Regions from separate parts of the Arthrobacter sp. Cza30 genome, predicted to be linked through region 4. Evidence: riboswitches for the same ligand, from Rfam matches in the RefSeq annotation. Region 4 holds a riboswitch; each other region holds the start of a gene.

Region 1 (2,192 bases), on a different contig from region 4:
GGCCTTCGTGGCTCTGCTCTCCTACCTCGCGCTGGAAGCCGGCGTCTACGGCCTGCTGGCGCCGGCCGTCGACGAAGTGGTCCGCGCCTACGGCGGGCCGGCACTGCCATGGTGGGCATGGGCCGCTGCCGCCCTGGCCGCCGTCGCCTGGCTGGGCCACCGGAACATCGAGCTCTCCGGCAAGGTGCTGGGGGTACTGCTGGTCGCCGAGGTGCTGATCGTGCTGGTCCTTGACGCTGCCGTAATTTTTGGCGGCGGCGGTCGGGAGGGCCTGTCCACCGGGTTCGTCACCCCGTCCACCGTGCTGTCCGGGGCGCCCGGCATCGCGCTGTTGTTCGCCATCCTGAGTTTCATTGGCTTCGAGGCGACCGCCGTGTTCCGCGACGAGGCACGCGACCCGGACAAGACGATCCCGCGCGCCACCTATGTAGCCCTCATCGTGGTGGGCGGCTTCTACGCGCTCTCCAGCTGGCTGCTGATCAGCGTGTGGGGCGACGAGGGCATCGTCCAAAAGGCCACGGACGCGCCCGGCACCTTGCTCTCGGAGACTACGGCGCTCTACCTCGGCACCGCGGGCAGCCACGTCATCCAGGTACTGCTGGCCAGCAGCCTGTTCGCCTGCATCCTGTCCCTGCACAACATCAGCTCACGCTATTTCTTCCAGATCGCCGGACAAGGCATTTTCCCCGCCAAGCTGGCCGGCACGCACACCCGGCACCACTCGCCACATCTGGCCTCGGCCGCTTCGACCGGAGTGGTTGCCCTGTTCCTGCTGACAGCCGCCGTCGCCGGCTGGGACCCGATCGTGCAGTTCTACACCTGGTTTGCCGGTTTCGCTTCCCTGGGCGTGGTGGTGCTGATGACGCTCACAAGCATCGCGGTGCTGGTCTTCTTCCGGAGAAAGGGTGCGCCGGCCCGCGACTGGAAGCGCTCCGTCGCCCCGGCGCTCGGACTGATCGGGCTGTTGGGAATCCTGGGCCTGATCCTGCAGAACCTCCCCACCCTGGTCGGCAACAGTGTGCCGCTGGCCATCGCCGTCGTCGTCCTGATTCTTGTCTGCCTAGGGGCGGGAGCGGTGGCGGGATGGAAGCGGCCGCAGGCCAAAGCCGGCTCCGCCCCGGCGTCGTAATTTTTACCCGGCGTCACGCGCCGTAATTCTTACCTCGCGTGACGGCGAACATTTCCCTCCGGGACGCCCCCGGGTGTCCAATGGAGGGGTACCCATCCAGAGCGGCCGAGAGACCTGGCTTGTTGACGCCGCAGCAACCCCCTCCCTGAGGAAGGTGCTACCGCCAGGACCGATGGAGAAGCTCGATCTCTCGTTGGTCTTCCGTTGGGCACTCGCATGCCCAACGGAGGACCGGCGCGGGCTCTTCTCATCAGAAAAGGAGCCTGACATGACCGTAAACCCGCAGCCCAACCCCCGGCGCCAGATTCGTTTCAACGCCTTCGACATGAACTGCGTGGGCCACCAGTCGCCCGGACTGTGGCGCCACCCGCAGGACAAGTCCGCCAACTACAACACCATCGGCTACTGGACCCACCTGGCCAAGGTGCTGGAAAAGGGCCTCTTCGACGGCCTGTTCATCGCCGACGTGCTCGGCACCTACGACGTCTTCGGGTCCTCCAACGAGACCACGCTGCGCGCCGGCACCCAGGTCCCGGTGAATGATCCGTTCATGCTGGTCTCGGCGATGGCCGCGGTGACCGAGAACCTCGGCTTCGGCGTCACCGCCGGCACCGCCTACGAGCACCCGTACCCGTTCGCCCGCCGCCTGGCCACGCTGGACCACCTGACCAACGGGCGGGTCGGCTGGAACGTGGTCACCGGTTACCTGCCCTCGGCGGCGCGCAACATGGGCCAAGAAGACCAGCTGGAGCACGACGAGCGCTACAACCACGCGGACGAATACCTCGAGGTCATCTACAAGCTGCTCGAGGGCTCGTGGGAGGACGACGCCGTGGTCAAGGACGTCGAGACCGGCGTCTTCACCGACCCGGCCAAGGTCCACGAGATCCGGCACGAGGGCAAGTACTTCAAGGTTCCCGGCATCGCGATCACCGAGCCGAGCCCGCAGCGCACCCCGGTCATCTTCCAGGCCGGGGCCTCCAAGCGCGGCACCGAGTTCGCCGCCGGGAACGCCGAGGCGGTGTTCGTGACCTGCCCGACCAAGGAGATGCTCGCGGCGTCG
Region 2 (2,192 bases), on a different contig from region 4:
CATCTACGCGATGCAGACCGTTGTGACCGGACCGGACACCGCCACCGCGCAGGCCAAGTTCGAGGACTACAAGTCCTACGCGGACATCAACGGCGCGCTGGCGCTGATCTCCGGCTGGATGGGCGTTGACCTCTCCACCTACGGCCCGGACGACGTGATCGGCGAAAACGTGAAGTCCAATGCCATCCAGTCCTCGGTGGAGACCTTCCAGAAGGCTTCCGGCGACAGCGGCAAGCCGTGGACCATCCGCCAGCTGGCCGAATGGGTCGGCGTCGGCGGCTTCGGCCCGATCACCGTCGGTTCCGGCGGTGAGGTGGCCGCCAAGCTAATGGAGTGGGTCGACGAGACCGACGTGGACGGGTTCAACCTGGCCTACGCGATCACCCCGGGCACCTTCGAGGACATCGTGGAATACGTCGTGCCGGAGCTGCAGAAGCTGGGAGCCTACCCCACGGAGTACGCGCCGGGGACCCTGCGCAACAAGCTCTTCGGCCGCGGCGACAAGCTACCGGAGAACCACCGCGCCGCCGGCTTCCGCCTGCAGAACGCGCTGGTCGACTAAGCGTGGGCAGCAGCAGAACCAGCTAAACAACGACGCCGGTGCGCCGCCCCTTCAGGGGGCGGGCACCGCCGACGGCAAGAACCATCCAGAGCGGCCGAGAGATCTGGCTCGATGACGCCGCAGCAACCCCGGCAACTGCCGCACGGTGCTAACGCCAGAACCGATGGAGAACCCGGGCCGGGCCGGAACCGGCCGCGCCATGCCTGCGCGCCGTGATCGGCTGTGCCCGGGGCTCCCTGACCTTCAGGAGCAGCATGAAAAGGTATGCCGGGGGCGGCCCGCAATGATAGAAATCCGCAATCTGCACAAGAGCTACGACACACGACGCGGGACGGTCGAGGTGCTCAAGGGCATCGACCTGACCATCCAGCAGGGGTCGATCACCGCCGTTGTCGGCCCTTCCGGCGCCGGCAAGACGACCCTCTCCCACTGCATTTCCCTGTTAGAGAAACCGACCTCCGGCCAGGTGCTGGTGGACGGCCGCGACCTCTCCGCCCTGTCCGGGCAGGCATTGCGCGGCGAACGCCGCGCCATCGGCACGATCTTCCAACACTCGGCCCTGCTGCGCCGGATGACGGTGGCGGAGAACGTGGCGCTGCCGCTGCGAAACCTCGGCGTGGTGCACGCTCAGATGGAGGACCGCGTGGCCGAACTGCTGGACCGGGTGGGCCTGCTGCACAAGGCCAACGCCTATCCCGGCCAACTGTCCGGCGGCCAGAAGCAACGGGTCGGCATCGCCCGGGCGCTGGCACTTCGCCCCCGGATCCTGCTCTCCGACGAATCGACGTCGGGCCTGGATCCGGAATCCACGCAGCAGATCCTGGACCTGCTGGACGACGTGCGCACCGAACTGGGGCTGTCGGTCATCCTGATTACCCATGAGATGGACGTGGTGCGCCACGTCGCCGACCAGGTGGCCGTGCTCTCCGGCGGCCGCGTCGCGGAATACGGGCCGATCGGCGCCCTAGTGGCCGATCCGGCCTCCGCCGCCGGCCGCCAACTGCTGCCAATCCGCGCCCTCCCGCTGCCGGCCGGCTTCGACTACGCGCTGTCCGTCTCGTACCGGCACGGGCCGGTGGACCCGGAGTGGATGACCCGCCTGTCCACCGGCCTCGGCGTACGCGTGGCGCTGCTCGGCGGTTCGGTGGAAGCCCATGGCGAAGCGGTGCTGGGCCGTGCCGACATCGGGATTGCCGGCCGCCCGGAGGCCGAGGTCCGCGCCTACTTGGCGGGCCTGGGTTTGACCGCAGAGGCACGCCACCGTGCCGTGGACGCGGCGGAAACGCCGCCGACGGACGCGGACGAATATGCAAGGAACGAGAAAATCGAGGTGCGCGCATGAGGCCCGCAGAAACCGCCGCCGTCGGGCTGGACACGCCCTGGGCGGACCTGCCGGCGCTGCTGCTGCCGGCCTACGGCGAAACCTGGGCGATGGTCGGCATCGTGATGGTCATGGTGATCCTGGTCGGCGGCGCCACCGGCGTGCTGCTGTACAACACGGACGGCCGCGGTCTGTTCCCCCGGCCGCGCCTGCACGGAACGCTCAGCTGGCTCGTCAACATGGGCCGCTCGCTCCCGTTCCTGGTACTGATGGCCGCCATCATCCCGCTGACCAAGTGGGTTACCGGAA
Region 3 (2,192 bases), on a different contig from region 4:
GTCATGGAGGTCGCCGATGCCCCACGAGGACCGCGAGCGCACGGAGTACAGCTGTGCCATCAAGCCCCACGTCCGGGGAAGGCGGTCGGCGGTGGTCAGGCGCCGCGGGGTGACCACGAGCGCGCACCGTGCCTGGCTGTCGGACGGTTCCGCGGCCGCGCCGGTTCCGGGCTCCATCGCCCCCGGCATTCCCGCTACCTCCAGCGTGTGCCAGCCCAGCGGGATGTCCGCCGGCACCACCGCCGTGAAACGGACAGGCGGAGCATCTTCCGACTCCTCCCGCCCGCCGGCCAGCACCTCGACGTCGCGCCGGGAGCCGTCCTCCAGCAGGATCCGGACCCGCGGACGGACGCCGGGCCGCGCATTGACGGGAACTTCGGTGGCAGTGCCTTGCCGGACGACGACGGCGGGCGGCAGCGTGCGCTGCACCGGTGCCAGCTCAGCGGCCCGGAGGGAAGCCGTGACATCGTCGTCGGTGGCGCAGGGGACGCCCAGCGCGGTGAGGACGGAAACCAGCGTTGCCTCGCTGACTGTTTTCTCGCCCCCATCCCATCCGTAAAAGGTAATGCCAACGCCATGTTTCCCCGCGAGGCGCTGCAGCGCCGAAAGTTCAGCCATAGACCCAATCTACGGTGAACTGTCCGGACCCGGGAACGTCCGTCCTGCGCCGGGACGGCGAAGATCGTGGACCGCGAGAGGCGAGCACCGCCGTCGTGCCGGGCATTCGCAGGCCGGGAACCGCAAGGCGCCCACCGCAAGCCCCCGGCGCCCACAGCCCGGACGCAACGCGGCTCAACATTCTTTGCTGCCGCGGCGGTTGGTTGCGAGAATGGACGGGACCATCCCGAGCGGTTGAGAGATCTGGCTCTTTGACACCGCAGCAACCATCCGGCCAACCGGAAAGGTGCTACCGCCAGAAGCGATGGAGAGAGCGCAAGCAATCTTTGATCCGGACGGTGCCTGCCCGGTGCCGCCAGGACCGTCATTGCCCGGGAACCCAAGTTTTGAAGGAGCAACCGCCTGATGGCTGAACGCACATTCGGTTTCCGCACCCGTGCCCTGCACGCCGGCGGCACGCCCGACGCCGAGCACGGTGCCCGGGCCGTACCGATCTACCAAAGCACCTCGTTCGTGTTCAAGGACACCGACGACGCCGCGAACCTCTTCGCGCTGCAGAAGTACGGCAACATCTACTCCCGCATCGGCAACCCCACGGTCGCCGCGTTCGAAGAGCGCATCGCCTCGCTCGAGGGCGGCATCGGCGCGGTGGCCACGTCGTCGGGCATGGCCTCCGAGTTCATCACCTTCGCGGCCCTGGCCGGGGCGGGCGACCACATCGTGGCCTCGTCCAAGCTCTACGGCGGCACCATCACCCAGCTGGACGTGACGCTGCGCCGGTTCGGCGTGGAGACCACGTTCGTCGACTCCAACGACCCGGCCGACTTCGCCGCGGCCATCGGCGAGAACACCAAGGCCGTCTACACGGAGATCGTGGCCAACCCGTCCGGCGACATCGCGGACCTCGCCGGCCTGGCCGCGGTGGCGCACGACGCCGGGATCCCCCTGGTCGTCGACGCCACCTTGAGCACGCCCTACCTGATCCGCCCGATCGAGCACGGCGCGGACATCGTGATCCATTCCGCCACCAAGTTCCTGGGCGGCCACGGCACCACCCTGGGCGGCGTCGTCGTCGAATCCGGGCGTTTCAACTGGGGCAACGGCAAGTTCCCGCAGATGACCGAACCGGTGCCCAGCTACGGCAACGTGTCCTGGTGGGGCAACTTCGGCGAGTACGGCTTCCTCACCAAGCTCCGGTCCGAGCAGCTGCGCGACATCGGCCCGTCGCTGTCCGCGCAGTCCGCGTTCCAGCTGCTGCAGGGCGTGGAAACGCTGGCGCAGCGGATGGACGAGCACCTGGCCAACGCCCGCACCGTGGCCGAGTGGCTGGAAGCCGACGAGCGCGTCTCCTGGGTCAGCTACGCCGGCCTGCCCGCGCACCCGCATTACGAGCGCGGCCGGAAGTACCTGCCCAAGGGCGTGGGCTCCGTGTTCAGCTTCGGCGTCAAGGGCGGCCGCACCGCGGGCCAGAAGTTCATCGAATCGCTACAGCTGGCCAGCCACCTGGCCAACATCGGCGACGCCCGCACCCTGGTGCTGCACCCGGGATCGACCACCCACCAGCAGCTCACCGC
Region 4 (2,192 bases):
GCACGGCACCCTGGAATACTGCGCCGCCCACGGGGTGGAGCTGCAGGCCTGGGGCGCGCTGGCCCAGGGCCGGTACAGCGGGCGCGCGGCAGCGGAGGCCGCGATACCGGATGCTTCCGCGCCCGCGGATGCCACAGCCCCGGCCGACCATGCAACGGCAGCCCTGGTCACGGAACTTGCCCGGGACAAGGGCTGCCCGCCCGAAGCCGTGGTGCTGGGCTGGCTGCTGCGGCATCCGGCAGGCATCCGGCCGGTCGTCGGCACCAGCAGCCCGGACCGGATCCGGGCCTGTGCCGAGGCGGAGGCGGTTGGAGCATCGATGACCCGCGAGGAGTGGTACTCCCTGTGGGTGGCGGCCCGCGGCAGGCCGCTGCCGTAGCTGCCCGCGGCTCGCCCAGCCCGCTGCCGGCTGGGCCGGGACCAAGCGTCCTAGACGAAGGCCGGCTGTTCCAACCGGCGGAATGCGGAATCGTGGAAGACGAGCGGCTCGTGCGTGCCGTCGTGCGTGGACAGGCCGTGCACCTGCAGCAGCACGACGTGGTGGTCCCCGGCCGGGACTTCCTGGTGCACCGAGCAGTCCAGCCAGAGCGCCGCGTCGTTGAGGAAAAGCGCGCCGTCGTCCGTGCCGTGCAGGCTCAGGCCGGCAAAGCGGTCCCCGTTCTTGGACGCGATCTGGCGGCAGACGCCGTCGTGCCCGGTGCCGAGGACCGAGACGCCGATCCGGTCGGCCCGGCGGACCAGCGGCCAGGTCCGTGAGGTGTTTTGCACGGCGAACATCACCAGCGGCGGCTCGAGGGAGACGCCCACGGTGAACGAGGAGGCGACGATGCCCTGCGGCTCGCCGTCGATGATCGCGCACAGCGCCGCGATGCCCGAGGGGAAGCGGCCGAAGGCTGAGCGCAACGTGTTGGGGGTCAGGTCATGGTGTAGCGACATGGCGTCCTTGGGGCTTGGGCGCATCCGCTGCGGCCGAGCTGCTGCGGGTGGATACGCGTACTTGCCTGCCGACATACCCGGCGGGCCGAATCATCACCTGGAGCACCCCGCTACGGTAGAGGGTTGCCGGCCAACCAGCCAGGGCTGTGAAGTTGGCGCTCTTGATTCGCCTCCACGCTAAGAGCGGGGAAGGGCCTGGGTCAAACGCCGGTAACAGTTCGTCAAATGCAGCGTTTTACCGGCGGCAGCCGCGCGACGGCTGCCCCGACGGTTGCGGCGCTACGGCTGCGGCCCACGGGCGGCCGCCGCCACGGCTACTGTGCGGCGGCGCCGGCGCGCACGGTCTGCCGCCGGAACGGATGCGCCGGGTAAACGCCCAGGAGGCGGATCTCGGTGGTGAAGAAGTCCAGTTCCTCGAAGGCGTGGACCATGGCAGGATCGTCCGGGTGGCCTTCGACGTCCACCATGAACATGGTGGCGGCAAACTCGCCGCCGACCATGTAGCTCTCCAGCCTGGTCATGTTGATGCCGTTGGTGGCGAAACCGCCCAGCGCCTTGTAGAGCGCCGACGGCACGTTCCGCACGCGGAACACGAAGCTGGTCACCGCCGGACCGGGAAGTTCCTCGCGGGACGGGACCGGCCGGCGGTCGGCCAGCACCACGAACCGTGTGGTGTTCGTCGGATCGTCTTCGACCTTTTCCGCGAAAACCTCCAGACCGTAGAGTTCGGCGGCCATCGGCGGTGCCAGGGAGACCTTGGTCGGGTCGTTCCATTCGGCCACCTCCCGGGCCGAACCCGCGGTGTCGCCGGCGATGACCGGAGTGAGCCCGAGCCTGCGGATCAGCTTGCGGCACTGGCCCAAGGCGTGGATGTGGCTGTGCACCTCCCGGGCCTGCTCCACGGTGGCCCCGCGTACGCCCAGCAGGCTGAACCGGATGGGCAGGAAGAATTCCTCCACAATCTGCAGGGTGGTCTTCGGCAGCAGCGCGTGGATGTCCGCCACCCGGCCGGCGATCGAGTTGTCGATGGGGATCATGGCCAGTTCGGCCTCGCCGCCGGTGACGGCAGCGAACGCATCCTCGAAGCTGGCACACGGCACCGCGTCCCAACCGGGGCGCACTTCCAGGCAAGCCATGTGGGAGTTCGAGCCGGGTTCACCTTGGTACGCAATTGCAGGAGCCATGGGCGAAATTATCCCACCGGGGCGGGCCCGCGCTTCATTCCGGGCAACCGGCCGGCGTCACATAACCTGACC

The links. A riboswitch is a leader RNA that binds a small molecule or an ion and turns the genes downstream of it on or off. The one in region 4 is predicted to bind S-adenosylmethionine.
Region 1: it holds a riboswitch for S-adenosylmethionine, as region 4 does, so the genes downstream of both, AC5RVZ_RS31260 (LLM class flavin-dependent oxidoreductase) here and AC5RVZ_RS06960 (flavin reductase family protein) in region 4, are expected to answer to the same signal.
Region 2: it holds a riboswitch for S-adenosylmethionine, as region 4 does, so the genes downstream of both, AC5RVZ_RS31265 (methionine ABC transporter ATP-binding protein) here and AC5RVZ_RS06960 (flavin reductase family protein) in region 4, are expected to answer to the same signal.
Region 3: it holds a riboswitch for S-adenosylmethionine, as region 4 does, so the genes downstream of both, AC5RVZ_RS31180 (O-acetylhomoserine aminocarboxypropyltransferase/cysteine synthase family protein) here and AC5RVZ_RS06960 (flavin reductase family protein) in region 4, are expected to answer to the same signal.

The regions. Positions count from the first base shown of each region.
Region 1 covers NZ_JBNHGA010000014.1:75,382-77,573, forward strand. The annotation lists gene AC5RVZ_RS31255 (APC family permease) at 1-1,129, shown strand, start outside; SAM riboswitch class I at 1,219-1,308, shown strand; gene AC5RVZ_RS31260 (LLM class flavin-dependent oxidoreductase) at 1,398-2,192, shown strand, end outside.
Region 2 covers NZ_JBNHGA010000014.1:77,630-79,821, forward strand. The annotation lists gene AC5RVZ_RS31260 (LLM class flavin-dependent oxidoreductase) at 1-562, shown strand, start outside; SAM riboswitch class I at 641-732, shown strand; gene AC5RVZ_RS31265 (methionine ABC transporter ATP-binding protein) at 846-1,904, shown strand; gene AC5RVZ_RS31270 (methionine ABC transporter permease) at 1,901-2,192, shown strand, end outside.
Region 3 covers NZ_JBNHGA010000014.1:56,952-59,143, reverse strand. The annotation lists gene malQ (4-alpha-glucanotransferase) at 1-618, opposite strand, end outside; SAM riboswitch class I at 837-929, shown strand; gene AC5RVZ_RS31180 (O-acetylhomoserine aminocarboxypropyltransferase/cysteine synthase family protein) at 1,024-2,192, shown strand, end outside.
Region 4 covers NZ_JBNHGA010000002.1:360,004-362,195, reverse strand. The annotation lists gene AC5RVZ_RS06965 (aldo/keto reductase) at 1-379, shown strand, start outside; gene AC5RVZ_RS06960 (flavin reductase family protein) at 430-936, opposite strand; SAM riboswitch class IV at 989-1,103, opposite strand; gene AC5RVZ_RS06955 (prephenate dehydratase) at 1,251-2,120, opposite strand.